Regions from separate parts of the Desulfobacula phenolica genome, predicted to be linked through region 2. Evidence: riboswitches for the same ligand, from Rfam matches in the RefSeq annotation. Region 2 holds a riboswitch; each other region holds the start of a gene.
What was found. A riboswitch is a leader RNA that binds a small molecule or an ion and turns the genes downstream of it on or off. The one in region 2 is predicted to bind cobalamin.
Positions count from the first base shown of each region.

Region 1 (5,583 bases), on a different contig from region 2:
AAATGCGCGGCCTTTCATGTCGGTGACAATGCGGGTGCGATCATAATTTTCGCGGGCTCTGGTTTCAGGATGATGATATATTCTGTAAAATAAAAAAACAAAACATGCTGAAAACAGAAGCAGAAAAATTCTTTTTTTTGTCATGATATATTTTAAAAACGCAAAAACCGACAGGTTCCCCGGATGCCCCGGAGAACCTGGGTATAGGCTAATGCCGGATAATTAAAATTCTCCTTTAAATCCAATAAAAAAACTTCTTCCCTGGCGGGGGTATCCCACTTCCATCTCATAATTTTCATCAAAAAGATTTTTAACGCCGATTTCAAACACAAAAGATTGATCAAGTCTTACCATGGTTTTAAAATTTACAACCCAGAATCCGTCAAGTTCAACCTCATCGTAATTAGCATCCTCATCGTATCTTTTTGAATTGTATTCAGCACTCCCGAAAACGGAAAACCGATCATTGAATCTGTACAAATCACTCAGGTAAAGTTTATGCTCGGATATACCCTCGAGATGATCGTTATCTGCACCGTCAGACTCATTTTTTGCATCCAGATATGTATAATGCAGTTGAAAATCATTATCAGCAATCATATAAGAGGTGAAGGTGAATTCAAGGCCTTTGAAACTTGATTCATCAATATTCTGGTATTGCTCGATATCATCCCCGGAAACAGGATCAGTACCCACAACCACATCTTGAATCAAATCTTCAACCTTGGAATAAAAAAAGGTCAACCCTATACGATTATTTTTGGGAAGGGGTTTTTCAAAACCCAGTTCATAATTGGTTGCCACTTCCTCTGCCAAGTCGGGATTGGCTATTCTGTCATTGTCCAGTCCATCTGTATAAAGTTCCTGGAGGGTGGGCCATCTTGATTTTTTCCCCAGGGAAAAATGCATGTCAAGATCTTCAAGAACCGTCAGCAACACACCTGCCTGGGGATTGAAGGCTGATTCGGAGTCCCTGACAAACCCGTTGTTCACACCGTCATTGGCTTTCTGGGGATTCTGGATGTCATAACTGCTTCCCAGAACAAAGGCAAGATTATCCGTAAGTTTAATATCATCTTCAATACCAAAGGAAACCATTTCCTGTTCATAGTTTTCCCATGGATCGCCTATGTCATCTTGTTCTTCATGAACGTCTTTTTTATAATGAAAAGAACAGCTTAAAGTGTTTTTAGGTATGTAGTCAACCCTGGCCACCAAAGAGCCTCCATAGCTGTGGTCGTCATAGGTGGAGTGCCAGCGGGCATTTGAATATGTGTTGTCACTATAATCTTCCAGCGCATTATAATAGGTGTCGTAAAACACTCTTGTTTTAACGGATAATTGATCCGTCAGCTCCGTGTTCCCGATAAAATAAATGGTTTCCTTGTCCCAGTCCGTAAACCGCCAGTATTTTACCCTTCTTGCCGATGTATCGGGATCTGCGGTGGGAGGAAGCCCTTTTTCCTTTTCAATGGTGTTGAATCCAATTGCATATTCATGGCCTTGTGCCGGTGTCCACCCTAATTTTGCAGCCACATTCCAGTCATCAAGATCCGAGTTCTCCCTTGTGTCGCCGTCTTCATACTGGTTTGCATCAAAATCATCCGACACATCCCATCCATTGGAATTTGTGAACCCTCCTCCCAGGGTAAAATAAAATTTATCCTGGCTTGATCCTATATTGACATTTCCTTTTACCGCACTGTTATCAGTAACTTCCACCCCGTAGGAGCCTTCAAATTTTTCCTGCGGTTTTTGGCTCACAATATTAATTACCCCGCCCATGGTATTAAACCCGTAGAGAACGGAACTGACCCCTTTGCTCAAATCAATCCTTGAAATATTATCCGTTGTAAGGTTACCTGCGTCCACATATCCGTCATTGGGAATGTATAAGGGGATACCATCATAAAAAATAGGGACATACCGAGAACCAAATCCCCTGACATTAATAGAGCTTTCCGCTTTTCTCCCTCCGTTGGACAAAGTAACACCGGGCAAACCGGAAAGAGCTTGTGATATATTTTTTGAATTGGTCAGTTCAATTTGTTCCAAATCAACTGTTTCCACCGTACTTACCCTTGTAATGGTTTCAGCCTGTCCACTGACAACGACCTCACCAAGATCAAAAACATTTTTGTCCGCCCCAGCCGTATCCTCTGCCCATGCGCAATAAGGACTGAAGCATATTAACAATATTAACAAAACATAAAAACTCCCGAGCCTGCTCAAATTTTTCATTTTTTCTCCTTTAGGTTGATTTTTTTTACTCATGGATTCATTTTCTATCCATCCCATCTCTTTGACTGCACCAGCACCCAACAGGCTGTCTGATATTGCAATCAATCCGTTTTTTTAAACGGTTTATTTTCCCTTAAAACAAACAAGTTACTTCATAATTACATTGTAGCCTCTTGTCAATGATATACTGTAATTATTCATCATTTTGCAGCAACAAATAACTATTGCATTGCAAATAAAAACCGAAAACAACATATAAACACTCATAAAAACCACACAAATCACCACACTGAAAATATGCTTGACTTTTCATTGCTTATTCTGTAGCACAAAGTAAATTTTATCTGGTGCCATCGGCTTAATAGGGAATTTCGTGTAATTCGGAAACGGGCCCGCCGCTGTAATCGGGGACAAATGCTGCAATATGCCACTGTTGATATAATGGGAAGGCGCGGCATGAGGATGATCCGCAAGTCAGAATACCTGCCTGGTAAAACATAGGAAAACCGTGTACGGCAATGCCGGTTTCCATTGGATCTATTGGATAAAAAAGGGATATCCCCGGATCGTAAACTATTTACGGTTCGGGGATTTTTTATTTTGGGCAAAGAAATAAAAAAATGGAAAAAAAATTAAAACGTCACACGTTGGATTCTTTTCCGGTAAAAAAAGGCAATTTTGAGACCTGCTGGAAACTACCCCACAAAATAGGCAAAGGAACCATAAAAGAGTTCAGATTAAAAAGTGGTATCCAGGTATATATCTGTAATTACAACAAATCAAACAGACTCAAAGCCAAACACTATGGAGAAACCCCCAAATTCGGTTTCAGATTTTGTCTTTCCGGCACTACAAAATTAACTCTGCATTGTTTAAAACAAAGCCTGACCATAACCCATGGAGAAAGCGGATTTTTTTATTTCCCGAACCGGGATGGATTTTATGAAGATATACCCGGGACTCCGATATATATGGTTGTAATATTGATATCCCCCTCTTATTGGGACATATTGATGGAAGATGAACTGCACGACATCCCCATAAAATTTAAAGCCCCGTTAACAGATAACAAGAACAGCAGCGATCCTTTTAATTGTACGGAAATCATCACCCCTTCCATGCACATGATACTGCAACAAATCATCCACTGCCCTTATGAAGGAGCAAGCCATCGCTTTTTTATCGAAGCCAAAGCAATGGAACTTATTGCTTGCAAACTAAATCAGATAAAACCTGCCTCCCACAAGCAAAAACCGACTCCACGCTTAAAAGCCAATGATATCGATAAAATACATTATGCAGGGCAATTATTGTCCAATAACCTTCAAACCCCTCCAAATATAATTGAACTGGCCAAGACCGTCGGTGTCTCCCGCACCAAGTTTTACAATGATTTCAATCAATTCTACGGCACTTCCCCCATAGAATACCTTCGTTTCAAACGCGCTGAAAAAGCCAGAACCCTTGTTAAAGACGAAAGCTTAAGTATGACTCAAATAGCTTATTCCCTTGGTTACTCAAGTTCCAGCCATTTTGCAAAGGCCTTCAGGGATTATTTTGGCATACCCCCCAGCCGGTATCGTCAAAATGAACGATGGTGATAAAAAAATGAACGCAAGTGATAGCCATAAATATTTTTTTTATGCATATAGATATCTGCAAGATTGCTTTGAACCTGTTCGGTCCTGTGGCTTATGAACAAAAGTTCCATTGTGATCCATATTGACGGCATGCCCATGACACTGCCGATAATTTTAACCTGAACCCGAATCATACAATATCAAGGAGCAAGGAGTGACTATTCAAACAAAAAAATACCATACAATTTTTGTTCTCTTTTTCAGTGTTGTACTGCTGACCTTTTTCAATAAAGCAAATGCAAATGAAAGCAAAACACATGCTTTTGATGACATAACGGTTACAGCAAATAAACATGAACAAAAAATCCAGGAAATCCCGGCAGCGGTAAGTGTTTTTACTCAAACAGATATCAAAGATGCAAATATTAATAATTTATCCGACATTATGAATTTAGTACCCAACCTTAAAGCAAATGACAATGGCGGGTTTAGAGAAGTGAGCTTCAGAGGATTAAGCAGCAGCAAATACACATTTAAAAATCCCGTGGTCATATATATTGACGGTGTTCCCAACGATAAAGTGCCGTTTATGGATATAGATCTGAATAATGTGGAAAGAGTAGAAGTATTGAGAGGCGCCCAGGGCGTATTGTATGGGAAAAATGCCATTGGAGGAATCGTTAACATCATCACCAAGCAACCAGGCAATACTATGGAGGGAAAAATAAGCACTGAGATTGCTGAAGATCAAACATATGGGGTAAAAGCGTATATAAACGGCCCCATCATCAATAATAAATTATTTTTCAGCCTTTCGGAAAACTACAGGCAAACAGACGGATATATGACAAATGATCATCCTGATGAAGACACCTATGACGGCTTTCATAAAAACAGCTTTAGAGCCAGGCTCAACTGGATTCCAACAGATAAAATGGAAATGGATTTTAATACATCGTTTTCCAACCGTTCAGGCGGACACACACCGACAATTTACAAGACTGAAAATCAAGTCAGCTATCACTCATATAAAAACCCAGATGATGAATTAACAAAAGACATCTTTAATTCCAGTCTTGGCATAAATTACAGCCTGGAGAATGCAGAACTCAAATCAATTACCACATACAGTGATTCAAAAATTGAACGATTCAGCGAAAGACTGCATGAAGGGGCATCCATGATTGACGGGGGTATGGACCAGGAGGTGATCGGTTTTACACAGGAACTGCGTATTCAATCACCCGGCCCCAATGCTTTAAAATGGATGGGCGGACTGTTTTTCTCAAAAGAGGACGTGGATAATAAAAATATGTTTGCCGCATTTAATACCACTGCTATGCTGGGCTATGATACATATATGGATTGGCCTGCAAAAACATATAATGATACTCTGGCGGCATTTGGAGAAGTTACCCTGCCCTTTGGAAAATTCAATTTCACCACCGGCCTGAGATATGAGCAAACAGATATTGAAATGGATTACAAATATGAAGAAAGCCGCACAGATACCAAAGAGCTTGTAAAAGATCCTGTAACCTATCATGCTGAAGATGACTGGGATACCTTTATTCCCAAAGGCGTTATTTCATGGAATTACAATGACAATTTCATGGTTTATACAAGTGTGGCCAAGGGGTATCTGGCCGGAGGATACAATTTTTGCGAGGCAAATAAAGATTTTGCAAGAATTGATAATCAAACATCCGTCAATTATGAGATGGGAATTAAAACAAAAAGTTTTGATAACAGACTCATATTA
Region 1 is NZ_FNLL01000004.1:204,737-210,319, forward strand. Features, by position in the region: gene BLT94_RS08095 (ABC transporter substrate-binding protein) at 1-144, opposite strand, end outside; gene BLT94_RS08100 (TonB-dependent receptor plug domain-containing protein) at 223-2,241, opposite strand; cobalamin riboswitch at 2,570-2,746, shown strand; gene BLT94_RS08105 (helix-turn-helix domain-containing protein) at 2,862-3,842, shown strand; gene BLT94_RS08110 (hypothetical protein) at 3,824-4,015, opposite strand; gene BLT94_RS08115 (TonB-dependent receptor) at 4,036-5,583, shown strand, end outside.
Region 1: linked by a shared signal. The riboswitch ahead of BLT94_RS08105 (helix-turn-helix domain-containing protein) and the one ahead of BLT94_RS11670 (helix-turn-helix transcriptional regulator) in region 2 are both predicted to bind cobalamin.

Region 2 (5,583 bases):
ATGCGGCGGAAGCAACGGCCAAAGGGGTTGAGCTGGAGATGACGGCAAAGGTGATGGACGGGATGACCCTGATGGCGGGCGTCGGGTATAACAATATTGAATTTGACCAATTTAAAGACATCAATGGGGATTACAAAGGCAATAAAAATCCCTTTGCACCGGAATATTCCTTTAATGTCGGTGTGCAATACCGGCACGGCAGCGGGGTGTATGCCAGGGCTGACCTGATTGGTTACGGCAAGACATATTTGGACAAGGCAAATGAATATTCAAGGGATGCCCATGAAATTGTAAATACAAAAATCGGTTATGAAACCGAGAAGTTTGATATTTACCTCTATGCAAAAAATCTTTTTGACAAGGAATATGATTTAGTGGGGTATTACGGCGGGATGTATACGATCTACAGTGATCCCAGAGAAATTGGCCTGCAGGCGGTTTACAGGTTTTAAACTTAACATTTTTTATAAGGAATAATCCATGAAAAAATCGTTGCCGACAGATTTTCCAGAATTGAATTATCATGAACTGCCCTATATTGCAATTCGCTGGGAAACGGTTAAAACAGCTTTGCAGTTGGGCCTTTTTGATCTTCTGCCCGAACCGCAAAGTGCTTCTGATATTGCTGTGCGGGTTGAGTGTGATGCAAAAAATACCGAATACCTGCTCAACGCATTGACTGCACTGGGGTATTTGTATAAAAAAGACGGCCTTTTTTGCAACACTGAGCAGACGGAGCGTTTTCTTACCAGCCGGGGAGATACCGGCCTGGCCGAGTCCCTGCTGGCCTATGATCAGTGGAACGAACCGGCTCTGAACGGTAGGATGCTTACGTTGGTCAAGGAGGGCGCTCCTCTCAGCCGTGATATGGTATCTGAACAGGTGTGGGCGGACTCTGCCCGCAAATCAATTAACGGTAGCCGTTGCGGCCGGGCTCAAGGAATCGCCCGCTTGCTTTCCTTGTTACCCGATTTTGATCAATGGCAAAAGGTTCTTGATATTGGTGCCGGTCCGGGCCTGATAGGGATTGCCGTTGCTGCTGCACATCCTACGTTAGAGTGCTGTTTGTTTGATCGTCCAGTGGTGATTGATGTGGCACAGGAGACAATCAAGGAGTACGGTATGGAAGACCGGGTGAAAACCATAAGCGGGGATTATTCTGTCGATCCGTTTGGAGAGGGGTATGATGCAATTATCGCCAGTTATACTTTGAATTTTTATAATGAAACTGAAAAACTGGCCCCAATTATGGAAAAGTGCTTTGCTGCATTAAATCCCGGTGGCAGCCTGATTGTTTTTTCAGATGGTTTGAGCGAGGAAAAAACCCAACCCACTGATATGGTTATCAGCTGGCTGCCTACTTCGTTGATGGGGCAGGACTTCTCTTTTGAAGAAGAGGTGTTGCCCCGGGCCATGCTTGCGGCCGGTTTTGACTCGGTTCGTACCAAAACATTGACCGACCAGTTTATTTCACCTCTTGGGGTGACGGAGTTTCATGTTGGGAGGAAACGTTAAAATGCAAAGGATGTTTGAAATAAGGTTATTTTATCTGGAGGATACAAACGGTGAAGTAATTGAAAAAGTAAATAGGAGGAATTGAGTAATCTGCCAAGTGGGCTTAATAAGTGTGAGGACGACTATGTGTTCTTGCTTTTGTCCGGTTTTAATTCTCAGTTGATGAAATAAGCCGATCATTATCTGAAATTGAGATAGATATATTCTCATTTGTGCTTGACTTTTATTTTATCGGTGATTATAAGCTTAAGTACTTTGTTCTGGTGCTTAAAAGCATAATAGGGAATTCCGTGAAAATCGGGAACGGGCCCGCCGCTGTAACCGGGGACGAATGCCGCAGAAAATCCACTGCCTGAATTATTTCAGGTGGGAAGGGGCGGTTGTAGGACGAACCGGAAGTCAGAAGACCTGCCTGAACAAAATGGTTTATTTCTCGTGGACAGAGAAAGCCATACTATGATTTTAAGGGATGAAAACGGATATCCTCAACCAATTTTATATTGGTTGAGGATTTTTTTTTGCATCAAGCTATGTGAAAGTTAGCGTTTTTTTAAATTTTATTATGGACTCAGGAGGCAAATAATACTTGAAGCCAAGAAACTAAAATTCAATATGGATACCTTGGCGCAAAGAAAACCTCGGGTTCTATTAAGCTTTGAATCCTGGGTTTCAACTAATCGGTTATGGCACTTGGGTTATGCCGATGCAGGCAGCACAAATGAAAAAGATATTACTGATACCATCTACTCAGACCAATAATAAAGAAAAAAACCTGATTAACATTCCCCCATCCATTGGTACAGGGAGTATTGAAATTATTCATTTGAATTACGGTATTCGATTGGTCATTGCGGATTACAGCCTGAACCAGCCGACTATTTTGGAATGCGGAGTGTCTGGTACTTCTTTCGGATTCGGCTTCTGCCTTTCGGGGACTATAGAGTCACATCCGCCATATTTTAAGGAATCGTTTTTTGTAAAAAAGGGGCAAAGCGGTTTTTTTTCTTTCCCGGACACTCTTGGTTACACTGAAATAATCGGCCTTGAGCGAGTGATCAGAATATCGATTTTGATGGACCTGGATCAGATGTCAGCTTTTGTAATGGAATACCCGGATCAGTTTATGAGCGTATTGATAAACATAAGTGAAACCTCTTTTCGTTTTCCAGATATGATTTCTCAGCCCATGTGGGGCGCACTTGACAAGATACTGCATTGTCCTTATCACGGGTTAACCCGCAAATTTTTTATTGAAGGCAAAGTCATGGAGCTGATAGCCTACAAGATGGAACAGCTGGAAATAGAAAATTGGCAAAATCCTGAAGAATCTGTTTTAGCACCCAATGAAGCTGATTGCGTTTGTCATGCCGCCCGATTGTTAACTCATGATTTGGAAAATGCACCGGGTTTGATAGAACTTGCCCGTTCCGTGGGGATGTGCCGCAGCAAACTGCATCATTGTTTTTGTAAGTTCCATGGTATTTCCCCTTTTGAGTATCTGCGTAACCACCGCCTTGAGGCTGCCAGACGCCTTTTGAATGAAGGTAAAATGAACGTTACCGAAATCGCTTACAAGGTTGGCTACAGAAGCCTCAGTCATTTTTCCAAAGTATTTAAACAATATTTTGGCTGCCCGCCCGGAAAATGTTTGAAAAATGCTGTTTCCTTATCAAATAGACGATTGCGCTAAAAAAATAAACATGACCATTATCATATTCCCAAAATTTGTGTTCTATATCTTCAGGAATTAATTAAAATCCGCAGTACTAAGGAGAAGGAAATGCAATTATAGAGCCATGTTTTTAAAATAAGGAGAAAAGGACGGTTGGAGTAATTCTCTCGTGGATGAAAGAGGAGTTTATGCTTAGAGAAAACAATGTATTAAAATTATACGGTCTGTTTTTACTATTTTTTATTTTTTTTGTTACAGGCAATGCAATCGGAAGACAAAATGAAATTACAATAATTGATGCCATGGGGAGAGAGGTAACAATTAAACAGCCGGTTAATCGTATAGCCTTTAGTGGCACCTGTATTGCTGAAGCGCTCAGGTTAATCGGTGTTTGGAACAAAGTGGTTGGAAGAGGATATATGGTTATACCGGATAAACATTTATATCCGGATATCGAAAAGTTAACTGTTATTGCCATGGAACCTCCCGGCCCTTATAACATTAATTGCGAAAAGTTATTAGAACTTGATGTTGATCTTTTGATTACAATGAGTTTTTCATTTGAGGGGTTTAAAGGGATGAATGATAAAATAAAATCCCGTACCAAGGTGATTGCTTTAGACATGTTTCAACCGGATACGATAAAAAAAAATTTTGAAATTCTGGGTAAAATATTCAATGAAGAAAAGAAATCTATGGATTATCTTAACTGGTCTGAAAATGTGATGAACAAAATTGTTAATAAAACCTCCAAGCTTTCTTTGGCGCAAAGAAAAAAATATTTTTTTAAATGGAGTTTCGGCGGGTTTGATGAAATTAGGACTCTCTCCGATAAATTTTCGGGAATGACCAAAGTAAATGAAATTCTTGGCGGGATAAATATTGCAGCAGATTTAAACAGAGCCTGGGGAGGGATACTTGATCCTGAATGGCTGATTCAACAGGATCTTGATATCATCATATGTCAGGATACAATATTGAATGGTTATGGCATAGGCGTTGATAATAATGAGGTTATCAGGTCTTATAGAAAAAAAGTTATGGGGCTTTCCGTCCTTGCATCCAGCAAAGCCGTAAAAAACAAAAAGGTTTACATGATAAGCCCTCAATTTATGCATTCTTCAGGCTTTGTGATTTATTTTGCATATCTGGCCAAATGGTTTCATCCGGATCTTTTTCATGATTTTGATCCTGAATCTATACATCAAGAATATTTAACCCGTTTTATGGACGTTGATTACAATTTAAAGAAGCATGGCGTATTTGTTTATCCTTATTCCACAGACGCAACAAGGTTTGATCAATGAGCAATTTATCGGCAATCCAGCAGAAACGTATTGATTTGAGACAATCCTATTTAAAACACAAAGGCAGAAAACAATTATTTGTTGGTATTCTAATTCCAACACTGTTGATTCTTGTGGGATTTGCCGTGTCAAACGGCTCTGCAAGTATTTCATTTGCAGATGTTTTTACTGTTATTTTAAAAAAAAATCTACCTGGATTAAATTTGGCGACCGTCCATGCAGATGTTATTATCTGGCAGCTCAGGCTGCCCAGAATAATAATGGGTGTTATGGCCGGTATGGCCCTTGGTTCTTCCGGAGCAGTGATGCAGGTTGTCCTTAAAAATCCTTTGGCTGATCCTTATATGCTGGGTATCGCTTCTGCGGCAAGTTTTGGGGCATCCCTGGCAATTATTTTCGGCATAGGTTTTTGGAGTGGACCCTATTTGGTTATTGGCAATGCTTTTTTCTTTTCCCTGTTATCTTCGTGTTTAATACTTGGTTTGTCAGGAAAAAAGGATGCATCCCCCGAATCCATGGTTCTTACAGGCCTTGCACTTCTTTTCTTTTTTCAGGCCCTGACAACGATTGTTCAATATTTTGGAGATGCAGATGCTGTTAAAGCTGCGGTTTTCTGGACAGTTGGAAATCTGGGCAAGGCTGACTGGAGCAAAATTTCAATATTGTTCCCATTGGTTATGGGGGGCTTGCTGCTCCTTTTCTGGAGATCCAATGACTTGAATATAATGAATGCAGGGGATGCCACGGCTAAAAGCCTGGGTGTCAATGTCGGATTTACCAGAATTTTTAATATGATTATCTGTTCATTGCTTGTTGCCGGTGTGGTAAGTTTTACAGGAACCATCGGTTTTGTCGGCCTTGTTGCTCCCCATGTTGTCAGAATGATTATTGGTTGCGACAATAAATTTCTTGTGCCGGCTTCAGGACTTGTGGGTTCTGCTCTTTTGATTCTTGCCGACACTGTGGCACGAACTGTCATGTCTCCGATAATTCTTCCGGTGGGCGCTGTTACCTCTTTTTTCGGAGTCCCTTTATTTGTTTATTTAATAATTAAAAAAAATGGAACAAACCAATGAGAATTGATATTCG
Region 2 is NZ_FNLL01000006.1:166,226-171,808, reverse strand. Features, by position in the region: gene BLT94_RS11680 (TonB-dependent receptor) at 1-452, shown strand, start outside; gene BLT94_RS11675 (methyltransferase) at 481-1,515, shown strand; cobalamin riboswitch at 1,760-1,945, shown strand; gene BLT94_RS11670 (helix-turn-helix transcriptional regulator) at 2,234-3,205, shown strand; gene BLT94_RS11665 (ABC transporter substrate-binding protein) at 3,376-4,494, shown strand; gene BLT94_RS11660 (FecCD family ABC transporter permease) at 4,491-5,570, shown strand; gene BLT94_RS11655 (ABC transporter ATP-binding protein) at 5,567-5,583, shown strand, end outside.

Region 3 (5,583 bases), on a different contig from region 2:
AAGCGGGACAATTCCACAAACCTGGAACCGGTATTGCTTTTGTGATTCCTGTTGAGCAGGTTGCCGGTCTGGAAAGCCAGATAGAAAGTTTTAAGGAAGAAGTTAAAAAAAGTTATTTTTAAACAATTATCATTATTTCTACAGGGGAATAAAAATATGGTATCTGACAAAACCTCAATAATCAGGGCAAGAGACGTGATGTCCAAGGGAATTGTCTCTATTGACGGCATTGCAACAGCCAGTGAGGCTGCCGCCAAAATGCGTTCTGAAAAAGTCTCTTATCTTCTTGTCAACAAACGGCACAAGGATGATGCCTGGGCCATGGTGGTTGTTCAAGATTTCATTAAAAAGGTGATAATCCCGGGTCGTTCACCGTCTGAAGTTAATGTTTATGAAATCATGACCAAGCCTGTTATTACCGTTCCGGCAGATATGGACATTCGTTACGTTGCCCGTTTGATTTACCGTGCCGGTATTCGAAGAGCTCCTGTGGAAGATTGCGGAGAGCTTATCGGTATGGTTTCCCTGGCATCTTTGATCCTTGATAATGATCTTTTTTAATATTTTTTGTTTCAAGGATTATAAAATCGATATTGGCCTGATCCCTGCCTATGCATTAATTCATCTCCAAGGATCAGGCTTTGATTGTATTTTAATTAGAAACTATAGCTGACACCTGCTTCAAAATATGCTCCGTCCTGAACATAGTAGGCGTTTTTAGGCTCGCCGTCGGCACTGGTTAAGGTGCCTGCAGTATTTGAAACATATTCAAGATCTTCATCAAAAATATTTTTACCCAGAACCCAGAATTTCCATTGGTTCCAGGCATAGGAAATTCTTGCATCAACAGTTGTTTTGGAAGGATATTTTATGCGGTTTAAATAATCCACATATCGTTCACCCATGTAATTGATATCCATGCTTAACTTGAGTCCTTCCAAAGGAAAAAAATCAAGCCCCACAAGACCGCTGAATTCAGGTACCCAGTAAATTTGTTTTCCGGCAATGTCGGCGTGCTTATCCGTGGTGTTTGACGGATGAAGTTTGGCAGATACTGTGCCTGAAGTCCATTGGATATCCTGGTAGGTGCCGGCCAGACGGTAGCCGAAAAAAGAACACACCCGGCCATCGGCTTCAAGCTCAATGCCTTTTGCCTCGGCATCACCGATATTTCCCCGTCCTCGAGATGTCGTTCCTTCATAGACTGAGCCGAACTTGTCCTTATAATCTGAAAAATAGAGGGTGGCATTTATATTGAAAGCCTTGTTCAGCATGTGCTTATAACCGATTTCATAAGTCATAACCTCTTCTGGCTCCAGGTTTTCAGGAGGGTTAAAAGTTCCGCCATCTTCAACCGCCCAGGCATAATACCGGGGCGTTGGAAACCAGTAATTTCTTCCTGCTGAAACATAGAGGTTTGCCTTGTCCGTGAAACGGTAGGACGGGGCCATAAAATAACTGAACATGGTTCGATCCTCATCTGCAATATTTGGCACCTTGTCTTGCAGTTTAACTTCGGTCCTGTCCAGTCGTCCTCCTGTTTTAAATCCCCATTTTTCTTGAAAAAGAAAGTCATTATCCCAGAAGATACCATAGGTTTTCTCCTGGAGATCAAAATTGTATGCATCCGTGTTTTTACCCGGATCAAACGGATATATCCGGCTTACATCATTATCAATGCTTTCATAATTCAATCCAATTGAGGGTGTATAGCTTATGGCACCAAAATTAAAATGGTATCCGCCTGAAATTGAGACCGTATAAGTATCTTGTTCAGAATCATTGTGATACACACTTGAGGGTTTATCAAAAAGATAAGCAAGGCTCTTGTCTGTTTCATCATAACCTGTCCAGGAAAGTGCGGAATCGATAAATTTTTTCTCATCTTTATGAGACAGTTCAAGGGCAATGATTGAATTTTGCTGCTCTTTTTCAGTATGCCAGATCAAATCCGAATCTGTTTCACTTTTCGGAAAATGGATGTCCCTGCGGTAATTTTCCAATTGCCACAGGTACTTGCGAAAACCATACGCAGTCTCCATATCATAGTCCATATGATTAACCCATATGCCAATGCGGGTCTGGTCAGACAAATTATACCCAAGCCTGGCAAGAACCGATAACCTGTTTTCTTCTTCCTGCTCATACCCATCAGTGTGATGGTTTCCAACATTTAACATGTAATCATACTGGTTTTGCCTGCCATGGAGGGATGCGGTTTCATCATGGGTATCCCATGAACCGTATGCGGCAGAGACATCACCATGAATGCCTTCTTGCTTTGCTTTTTTGGTAATAATATTGATGACCCCACGAGCCGCACCAGGCCCGTATGCAATCCCGGCGGAGCGCAGCACTTCAATGCGCTCAATTTGAGCTACGGGAATAAAGTCAAATTCACTATACCTGGAATCCCCGATTTTTTGCGGGATACCGTCAATCAGGATAACAGGCCCCCCTGCCATTGCGCTTTTGTTGCCGCGAATCACAACTGTACCGCGCTTTGCACTACTGTCAACAACACCTGGAATTTTACCCAGGGCTTCGATAACATTTTTTGCCCCCATTTCTTCCAATTCCGTTCCAGTGATAATGGAAAGACTGGCAGGCGTATTAATTGCATTTATTTTATTGGTGGAGGTGACAACCAATTCATCCATTTTATGAACAGGTTCTTTTATTTCCAAGGCCATTCCATAAGCAGGCAGAAAAACAGCTAAAAAGATCAAACCAACAAGACAGCGTTTCATTTAAATTCCTTTCACAATTATAATTAAACAATCCATAATTGATTCGGAATTTTCCTGATCATCAGGCAAAAGTGTTTTTGATATGCTTGAAACAGGGCAAACAAAAATCCCGAATCACTCCAAATGTTTGATCCGGGAAGTCCCTTTTTTTATCCTCAAAATCATTTAATCCACTTCTGTCCATAAAGCAGATTATCAATCAGGTTTCGGCAGGTCTTCTGACTTCCTTTCTTTTTTGGCAGCCTTCCCATTTTGTTCAAACAAAACAGTGACATTTTCCAGCCAAAAAAGTTCCCCTTTATTTTAAAAGAGGCAGGGTTACAGCGGCGGGCCCGTCCCTGAATTTCACAGGAGTTCCCTATTAAGCATTAAAGCACCAAAACACAGGTATTCCTATTGACAGACAGTAAAAAAGTCAAGGTAAATTTATTTTAACTAATTCATATTACCCCAAACCTACAGCAAGTGTTTCAAAACAAAAAGGATTTTGAAAAAACAACATTTTTGAATGCTTAAAATCCAATATTTGTTAAAATGTCTTGACAACTTTACAGATATTTTTTATCTTTTGCTATTCTTCCAATAATTATTACGGGGTTAATAATGCTCAACCACAAGTCACCGCTTCCTTTATACCATCAGCTGGCAGACATCCTGACAGAACAGATCCGATGCGGAACATACATGCCCGGAGATCTTATCCCGTCTGAAAACGGGATGGCAAAGCAGTACGGCATTGGCCGTCCAACAGTGCGCCAGGCCATGGATACACTTGTCAAAAAAGGCCTTGTTGAACGCAAAAGAGGGTCTGGAACTTTTGTGAAGCAACCCGGCAACCAGGTGGACCTGTTTTGTCTTGCAGGCACGTCCCAGGCGTTTGAAACAAAAGGGATCAAGACTGAATCAAAACTTCTGGCTCCTCTGGCTGCCGTGAATGTTACTGATGATAAAACCAATCCTTTTGAAGGAAAACCCGCTTTTTTTTTATCGCGCCTAACCTGTGTTAAGGCAGATCCTGTATTATTGGAGGATATCTATCTTCATCCAGTATTGTTCAGGGGCCTGGAAACTGTGGATCTTGAAAACAGATCCCTTTCCGGGGTGGTGTCGGATCAGTATTATCTGAAGCCGGAAACAGGCAGGCAAACCTTTAAAATATCTTTTCTGCCTGAAAACAAGTCAACTGCACTTAACCTGAATCCTTCCGATCCTGTTCTTGAAGTGGAACGGACTTTGAATTTCCCGGAAGCACCCGGAGCTATATTTTCACGTTTGTACTGCAGAACGGATAAATTTGCATTTTCCCAGACCATGAGCCTTAAGATGACATAAACGACATAAACAATCAAAAAACCGGATCATATCCGGCCATTGGAACCAATGGTTTACATATAACGGCAATGGCAGATCACTCTGCCACAATAAACAATGAAAAATATTTAATTTCAGCAGGTTAAATGTTCTTTCGTATAAACCATGAGCAGGAGCAAATAACATGAAAAACAGGGGATATTACGGTAACCATGGCGGGGCATTTTTGCCTGAGATTCTGGTTGCCACGTTTGATGAACTGGAAATTGAGTTTGAAAAAATAAAAAAAGATCCGTCTTTTTGGAAAGAGTATGAAACCTTGATGGGATCTTACTCCTGCCGTCCCACCCCTTTGACCTTTGCTGACAACCTTACCCGGGAATTTGGCGGTGCAAAAATATATATCAAGCGAGAAGACCTCAATCACACAGGCGCCCACAAAGCCAACAATGTAATGGGTCAGGGGCTGCTGGTCAAACGTATGGGGAAAAAGCGGGTGATTGCGGAAACAGGGGCAGGACAGCACGGGGTGGCAACTGCCACAATGGCGGCAAAGTTCGGATTTGACTGCACCATCTACATGGGGGAAGTGGATGTGTTGCGCCAGCGTCCCAATGTGTTCTGGATGGAGCAGTTAGGTGCCACCGTGGTTCCGGTAAAAGACGGCACAAGAATTTTAAAGGATGCCATCAACGAAGCGTTCCGGGACTGGGTAACAAACATGGACACCACCCATTATGTCCTGGGAACCGCCTGCGGGCCACACCCTTTCCCGGAAATGGTCTCTTATTTTCAATCCATTATTGGCAAGGAGGCAAGACAGCAGATTCTGGATGTGGAAGGAAAACTTCCCAAACGGGTGTATGCATGCGTGGGCGGCGGGTCCAATGCCATGGGGATTTTTTCAGGATTTTTAAATGATCCTGTGGAGCTTGTGGGGGTTGAGGCAGGAGGCAAGGGTTTAAATTCAGGCATGCACGCCTCCCGGCTGAGTTCGGCAGATGGAAGCCATGGTATTGCCCAGGGGTATAAGACCTATTTTCTCCAGGATGATGACGGCCAGATGAAAGAGACCCACTCTATTTCAGCCGGGCTGGATTATGTGGGAGTGTCTCCGATTTTATCCCACATGCATGACCAGGGAACAGCAAGGTTTGAAAGCGCAACAGATACCGAGGTTGTGGCTGCGCTGAAACTGACCATGCAAAAAGAAGGAATTATCCCGGCCCTGGAATCCGCCCATGCTTTTGCCAGGGCATTTAAGGAAGCGCCTTCCCTTTCAAAAGACGATGTGATCATCATCAATCAGTCCGGCAGGGGTGACAAGGACATTTTTACAGTGGCAGAGGCTGTTAATGATCCCAAATGGAAAGAATTTATTATTGAAAAGGCCAAAGAATACAATGCTTGAATCCTATATAAAAGACCGACTCAAAAACCGTGATATTTTGTTGATGACCCATATTGTCATGGGGTATCCCTCCTTTGAAGACTGTTTTGAAATCGTAAGGCAGATGGTTGA
Region 3 is NZ_FNLL01000012.1:107,800-113,382, forward strand. Features, by position in the region: gene BLT94_RS17975 (P-II family nitrogen regulator) at 1-122, shown strand, start outside; gene BLT94_RS17980 (CBS domain-containing protein) at 157-561, shown strand; gene BLT94_RS17985 (TonB-dependent receptor) at 657-2,750, opposite strand; cobalamin riboswitch at 2,942-3,146, opposite strand; gene BLT94_RS17990 (GntR family transcriptional regulator) at 3,354-4,082, shown strand; gene trpB (tryptophan synthase subunit beta) at 4,246-5,472, shown strand; gene trpA (tryptophan synthase subunit alpha) at 5,465-5,583, shown strand, end outside.
Region 3: linked by a shared signal. The riboswitch ahead of BLT94_RS17985 (TonB-dependent receptor) and the one ahead of BLT94_RS11670 (helix-turn-helix transcriptional regulator) in region 2 are both predicted to bind cobalamin.

Region 4 (5,583 bases), on a different contig from region 2:
AAAAGGTAAAATTTTTATCCAGGATATTGAATCTCGACTGGCGGTTGGAAAAATTCTGAATGGGGATCAAATCAAAAAGCTGAGGCCGGATGATATGCATCAGAAAAAGCAAGATTCAGGGCATGGTAAAAAAGCCATCCCCGGACCTCATGGGATGGAAATGCCTGATGATAAAAAAGTCTTTTGAAAATTGAAACCGGTAACATAAACTTGCGATTCGACATGGTGCCCCTTCTGCAAATTAGGAAAAGCGCCTAATAATAACGATAGAATAGCAGTATTTTAAAATCAATAACAGGAACTCAATCAATGTTTTTGTTCACAAACAAATTAATCTTTAATGTACGTTCAAGATAAACCCCAAAAGATCCCGCATCAACAATTTTTTGAATGTTTGTTCAAAATAGTCTTTTAAATTAGGATAATGGTGTTAAAATATGCGTAATTTGATTAAATTGCAAACCTCCTTTGTAAACCGTATTATTAAATATTATTGTTAATATTGTAGCAATTATTACAGAATGTTTGGCTATTTAAAATATATTCGTTTGTATCAATGAACGATAGGAATCAATATCTATATCAAATAAGGAGAATATAAATGAGTATCGACGTATTAGGAATTTCCGGAAGCCCCACAAAAAACAGTAACACAGATCGTATCATCAAAGCGGTATTGGATGCAACCGGTGCAGAAACCGAATTTGTGAAGCTCAGTTCAATTAATGTCAGACCCTGCCTTGCCTGTTATAAATGCGTCCATGATAACGTTTGCAAACAAAACGATGACTTTCCTGCACTTGCAGAAAAAATTAAAGCAGCCAAAGCCCTGGTGATTGGTGGATATATTCCCTATTCACAAATTGATGGATTCACAAAGGCGCTTTTAGAAAGATTCTGGTCGTTCAGACACCAGAAAAATCTTTTAAAAGGCAAACTGGTTGCAACCGTTCTGACCGGACTTGTGCCGGAGGCACTGACCGCTGTCAATAAAGCATTGGCTACCGAGTTCAAAGAATATGAGAACATGGATCTTATCGGACAGGTAACGGTTCAGGGAAATATTGTCTGTGCGTTCTGCGGTGTGGGGTATGATTGCGAGATGAGTGCATTCAGAAGTAATCTGATTGAGACCGGAACAAAGGCAGCTGATGTTCAATATGCCAAAGTAGAGGATCAAAAGGAAGTATGGGACGAAGCCGTGCGAATTGGAAGTCTAATGGGTGAGCGGTTAAAATAGATAAAGATTGATCCAGTTTTTTTTGAACATCAATGCGTCAAACAGTTTAAAAAGGTAGCAGACTCAGGCCCATCTTTTTTCGAAAATATCATTGAGCTTTTCAACGGCAGACAAGTTAAAAATTATTATAATACCGATATCGCACCGATAGGGTGGAGCGCGGAGCGGTCCACCCTATCATCACGATATATGCCTTTTTGCGACACATTATATGTTCTGCTCAGGAATGGAATAAGTATGGATTCTGATTCAGAATACTCAAGATCGAGGATTTTTGCTACAGCTTCCAAATCAGTATTTTTAATCTCATTCATAAAATTCAAGTATTTCTTCATCGGATATAGGTTCGTTCTTGTCTTTCTTGCTTGTTTTCAGAAGGATCTCGTATAAGTTTGTTCGATTTTAAAATAATTTCTTAGTGTTCATTGATTATATTTAAGCTGACCCGTATCCTTACAAGGAGACCGTGCAACGTTACCCATGTAACCTTGATCGTCGTGCAAAAAAAATATTGACTTCACACGCCGTATTCTATAAAAAGTGTTCATATTTTGTTGGTTGCCTTGGCAAACGGAATACGGTGAAACTCCGTAACGGTCCCGCCGCTGTAACCGGAAACATCTGTTTTTTTTTATAAAGGCCACTGTGAAAACGGGAAGGCTAAAAAAACAGGTTTAATGCCGGAAGTCAGAAGACGAGCCAGGTAAAAATCATTGTAAAATCTAATGGTAAAAGGTTTTGTAAGAACTCATCTCTTGCAAAATTTTTTTGGTTTTACAGGAGATTTGATAGCGAGGAAACTATGACAACACAGCTTGAGCATGCCCGCCAGGGAACCATCACAAAACAAATGCAAATCGTTGCCCAGACTGAAGGGCTGTCTGAATCCTTTATTTTAGATCATGTGGCAAAGGGTGAAATTGTTATCCCCTGTAATCCCAAGCGCCCCGGGCAAAAGGTTACCGGAATTGGAACCGGCCTGCGCACCAAGGTGAACGCTTCCATTGGAACCTCTTCAGATATCTGTGATGTTAATCTTGAGGTGGCAAAGGCAGAGGCTGCCCGGGAAGAAGGGGCTGACACCTTAATGGAATTGTCTGCTGCCGGGGATCTTGATAACGTAAGGCAAACGGTTCTGGCCAATACCGATCTTGCCGTGGGCAATGTGCCGTTGTACCAGGCATTTAAAGAAGCCATCCGCAAATACAAAAATCCGGCAAAATTAGACCCTGAATACCTGTTTGACCTGATTGAAAAGCAATTGGATGACGGCTTGAGCTTTATGGCCATTCATTGCGGGATTAACCAGTACACCATTGAACGCTTAAGAAAACAGGGATTTCGTTATGGCGGTCTGGCATCCAAGGGCGGAACCTATATGGTGGCCTGGATGGATATCAATAAAAAAGAGAACCCCTTGTATGAGCAGTTTGACCGTGTGTGTGCGTTGATGAAAAAATATGATGCCGTTCTTTCCTTAGGCAACGGGATCAGGGCCGGTGCCATCCATGACAGCCATGACCGTGCCCAGATGGCTGAAATGATCATCAACTGCGAACTGGCGGAAATCGGTCGGAATCAGGGCTGCCAGATGATGGTGGAAGGACCGGGCCACGTCCCCCTGGACGAAATTGAAGGCAATATCATGCTGGAAAAACGCATGTCCGGCAATGCGCCTTATTATGTTTTAGGCCCCATCCCCTGCGATACCGGCGCAGGATACGATCATATCACCGCCGCCATTGGTGCGGCAAGTTCCGCCCGGTTTGGCGCGGATCTGATCTGTTATATCACTCCTGCCGAACATCTTGCCCTGCCGGATGTCAATGACGTGAGAGAAGGCGTGAGGGCCACTCGGCTTGCAGCCCGTATCGGGGATATTTCCAAATACCCTGACCGGCGGGAAAATGAAAAACAGGCTGCCATGGCAAGACGGGACATGAGATGGAATGATCTGGAAAAATATCTGTTATTTCCTGAAATTGCCAGAAAAACCCGTGAGGAACGTGCGCCTGCCCAACAAGAAACCTGCACCATGTGCGGGGATTTTTGTGCCATGAAAAAAGGCATGGAAATATTTGAGAAGGATATTACAGACAAGAGGTAAGTATTATGAGCTTATTAGATCAGACTATTTTATCCATTGATGAAACACTTGATGAGGATGCATTTCATTCGGCAAAAGAACGGCTGGCAAATCAGGCCAAGCCGGTTGGAAGTCTTGGCATCATGGAAGATATCTCAGCAAGGCTTGCCGCAATAAAAGGCACCATTAATGTTAATCTTTCAAATAAACGGATCATTACCTGTGCGGGAGATCACGGGGTTACCCAGGAAGGGGTCAGTCTTTTTCCGGCTGACGTCACCCCCCAGATGGTCTATAATTTTGCCAATAACGGGGCATCGGTCAATGTCATTGGAAAACATGCGGGTGCTATTGTTAAAGCGGCTGATATAGGGGTAAATCATGATTTTGCCCCGGACCTGCCCATCTTTCATAAAAAAGTCAGATACGGGACCGCCAATTTCACAAAAGAACCTGCCATGACACGGGCAGAGGCTATTTTGTCTATTGAAGCAGGCATTGAAATCGTAAATGAACTTGAGGCTCTGGAGCCGGTTGATCTGTTGGGAACCGGCGATATGGGGATCGGCAACACAACACCTTCTTCCGCCATTATTGCCGCCTTTTCCGGAATTGAAGTTGAAAAACTTACGGGCCGCGGGACCGGTATTGATGATAAGAGCTTGAAAAATAAGATTAATGTCATCAAAAAAGGACTTGCCCTTCATAAGCCTGATCCCCATGATCCTGTTGACGTGTTGTCAAAAGTCGGGGGACTTGAGATCGGCGGGCTTGCAGGCCTCGTCCTGGGCGCTGCCGCCAGGGGCATTCCGGTTATCTGCGACGGGTTTATCTCTACTGCAGGTGCTTTGATTGCCTGCGAACTTGCACCTGCGGCAAAAAATTATCTTTTTGTCAGTCATAAATCCGTGGAAACAGGTCATCGGTTCATGCACAAACGACTGGGGCTTGAACCCTTGATTGATTTGAAATTCAGATTAGGGGAAGGAACCGGCGCTGCCGTGTGTATGGAACTTCTGGATCTTTCCACAAGAATTCTTGCAGACATCAAAACTTTTGAAGAAGTGGGAATCAATGATGTCCAATAGGTATTAGAAGTTGATGATTTTGGGTTACCGGTTGATTTGGTTGATGCGTTCTGAAATCAGTTAAATCCAATAGGAATTGCATACCCTGCCATGGCAAAATCGCCATGGCAGGGTATGCAATTAAAGAACATTAAATCCCGCTTCTTTCCATCCATTGATTCCTTTGTCAAGAAACCTGACATTGGTGTAACCTTCTTTTGTGTATTGTACGGCAAGACCTGCCGAAGACTTATCATCGACTCAGCCTCAGTAAAAAATAATGTCCGTGTCTTTGCCAAGATCAGGTTTTAATTTTAAAAATTCACTCATGGGAATGGCACCTTCAAGGTGGGCCTGGGAATGAAATTTTTCATCGTCATAGATGCAAACCAGCAAGGACAGACCAGAATCCACCCTTGTTTTTGCATCAACTGCTGAAATTCTATTCAGGGTTGTCATAGTTATGTCTCCATGATTTTTGGGTTGCTGTTAGAATCTGTCATTTCATAATATATGCATGAATTTTCAGTGGGCAAACTGCTTTTTCAGGCGCATATCGTCTCTTCTGCTATCTTGAAATCGTAATGATTTTATAAAAAATCCCATGCAAAATAAATACAGCCAAATTTTTAAGCATAACTTTTTTGGGAATATTGAAAATTATTTATTGAAATTAAGGGTTTTTACTGATTGTATTTTTTTTATACAAAGTATAAACTTGGTTTTAATTAAAATCCAGATGATTTTATATGAAAGTCTTAAAAAATTCATACAGAGGCTTTCAATCTTTGTTGTGGGCAAACCAGGATGAAATACCAAGTCTGCCCGTGGCAGTTATAGAAAAATTTATGACAATGCGATTTTTTGATATATAAAATTAATATCGGCGCTTATCGCCTGAAAATTTTCCTGTCTGTTTAAGCCGATTGGGAATATAGCAGGGAGCATTATGGAAAAAAAATATAATCAGATAAACGATCAAATCATACCAAAAAAGAATATTGAAAAAGATGTTGATATTTTCAGGGCTATACTTGATTCAATGGAGTCAATCGTATTTGTATCGGATATGCAGACCCATGAATTGATATATACCAATAAAAAATTAAAACAGACATTGGGATATGATGATTCAGTGGTACTTGAAGGACAAAAATGCTGGCAGGTTATCCAGAAAAATCAGACAGGGG
Region 4 is NZ_FNLL01000009.1:107,993-113,575, forward strand. Features, by position in the region: gene BLT94_RS15130 (Spy/CpxP family protein refolding chaperone) at 1-187, shown strand, start outside; gene BLT94_RS15135 (flavodoxin family protein) at 602-1,240, shown strand; cobalamin riboswitch at 1,779-1,958, shown strand; gene thiC (phosphomethylpyrimidine synthase ThiC) at 2,043-3,347, shown strand; gene cobT (nicotinate-nucleotide--dimethylbenzimidazole phosphoribosyltransferase) at 3,353-4,414, shown strand; gene BLT94_RS15160 (apurinic/apyrimidinic endonuclease family protein) at 4,661-4,852, opposite strand; gene BLT94_RS15170 (hybrid sensor histidine kinase/response regulator) at 5,343-5,583, shown strand, end outside.
Region 4: linked by a shared signal. The riboswitch ahead of thiC (phosphomethylpyrimidine synthase ThiC) and the one ahead of BLT94_RS11670 (helix-turn-helix transcriptional regulator) in region 2 are both predicted to bind cobalamin.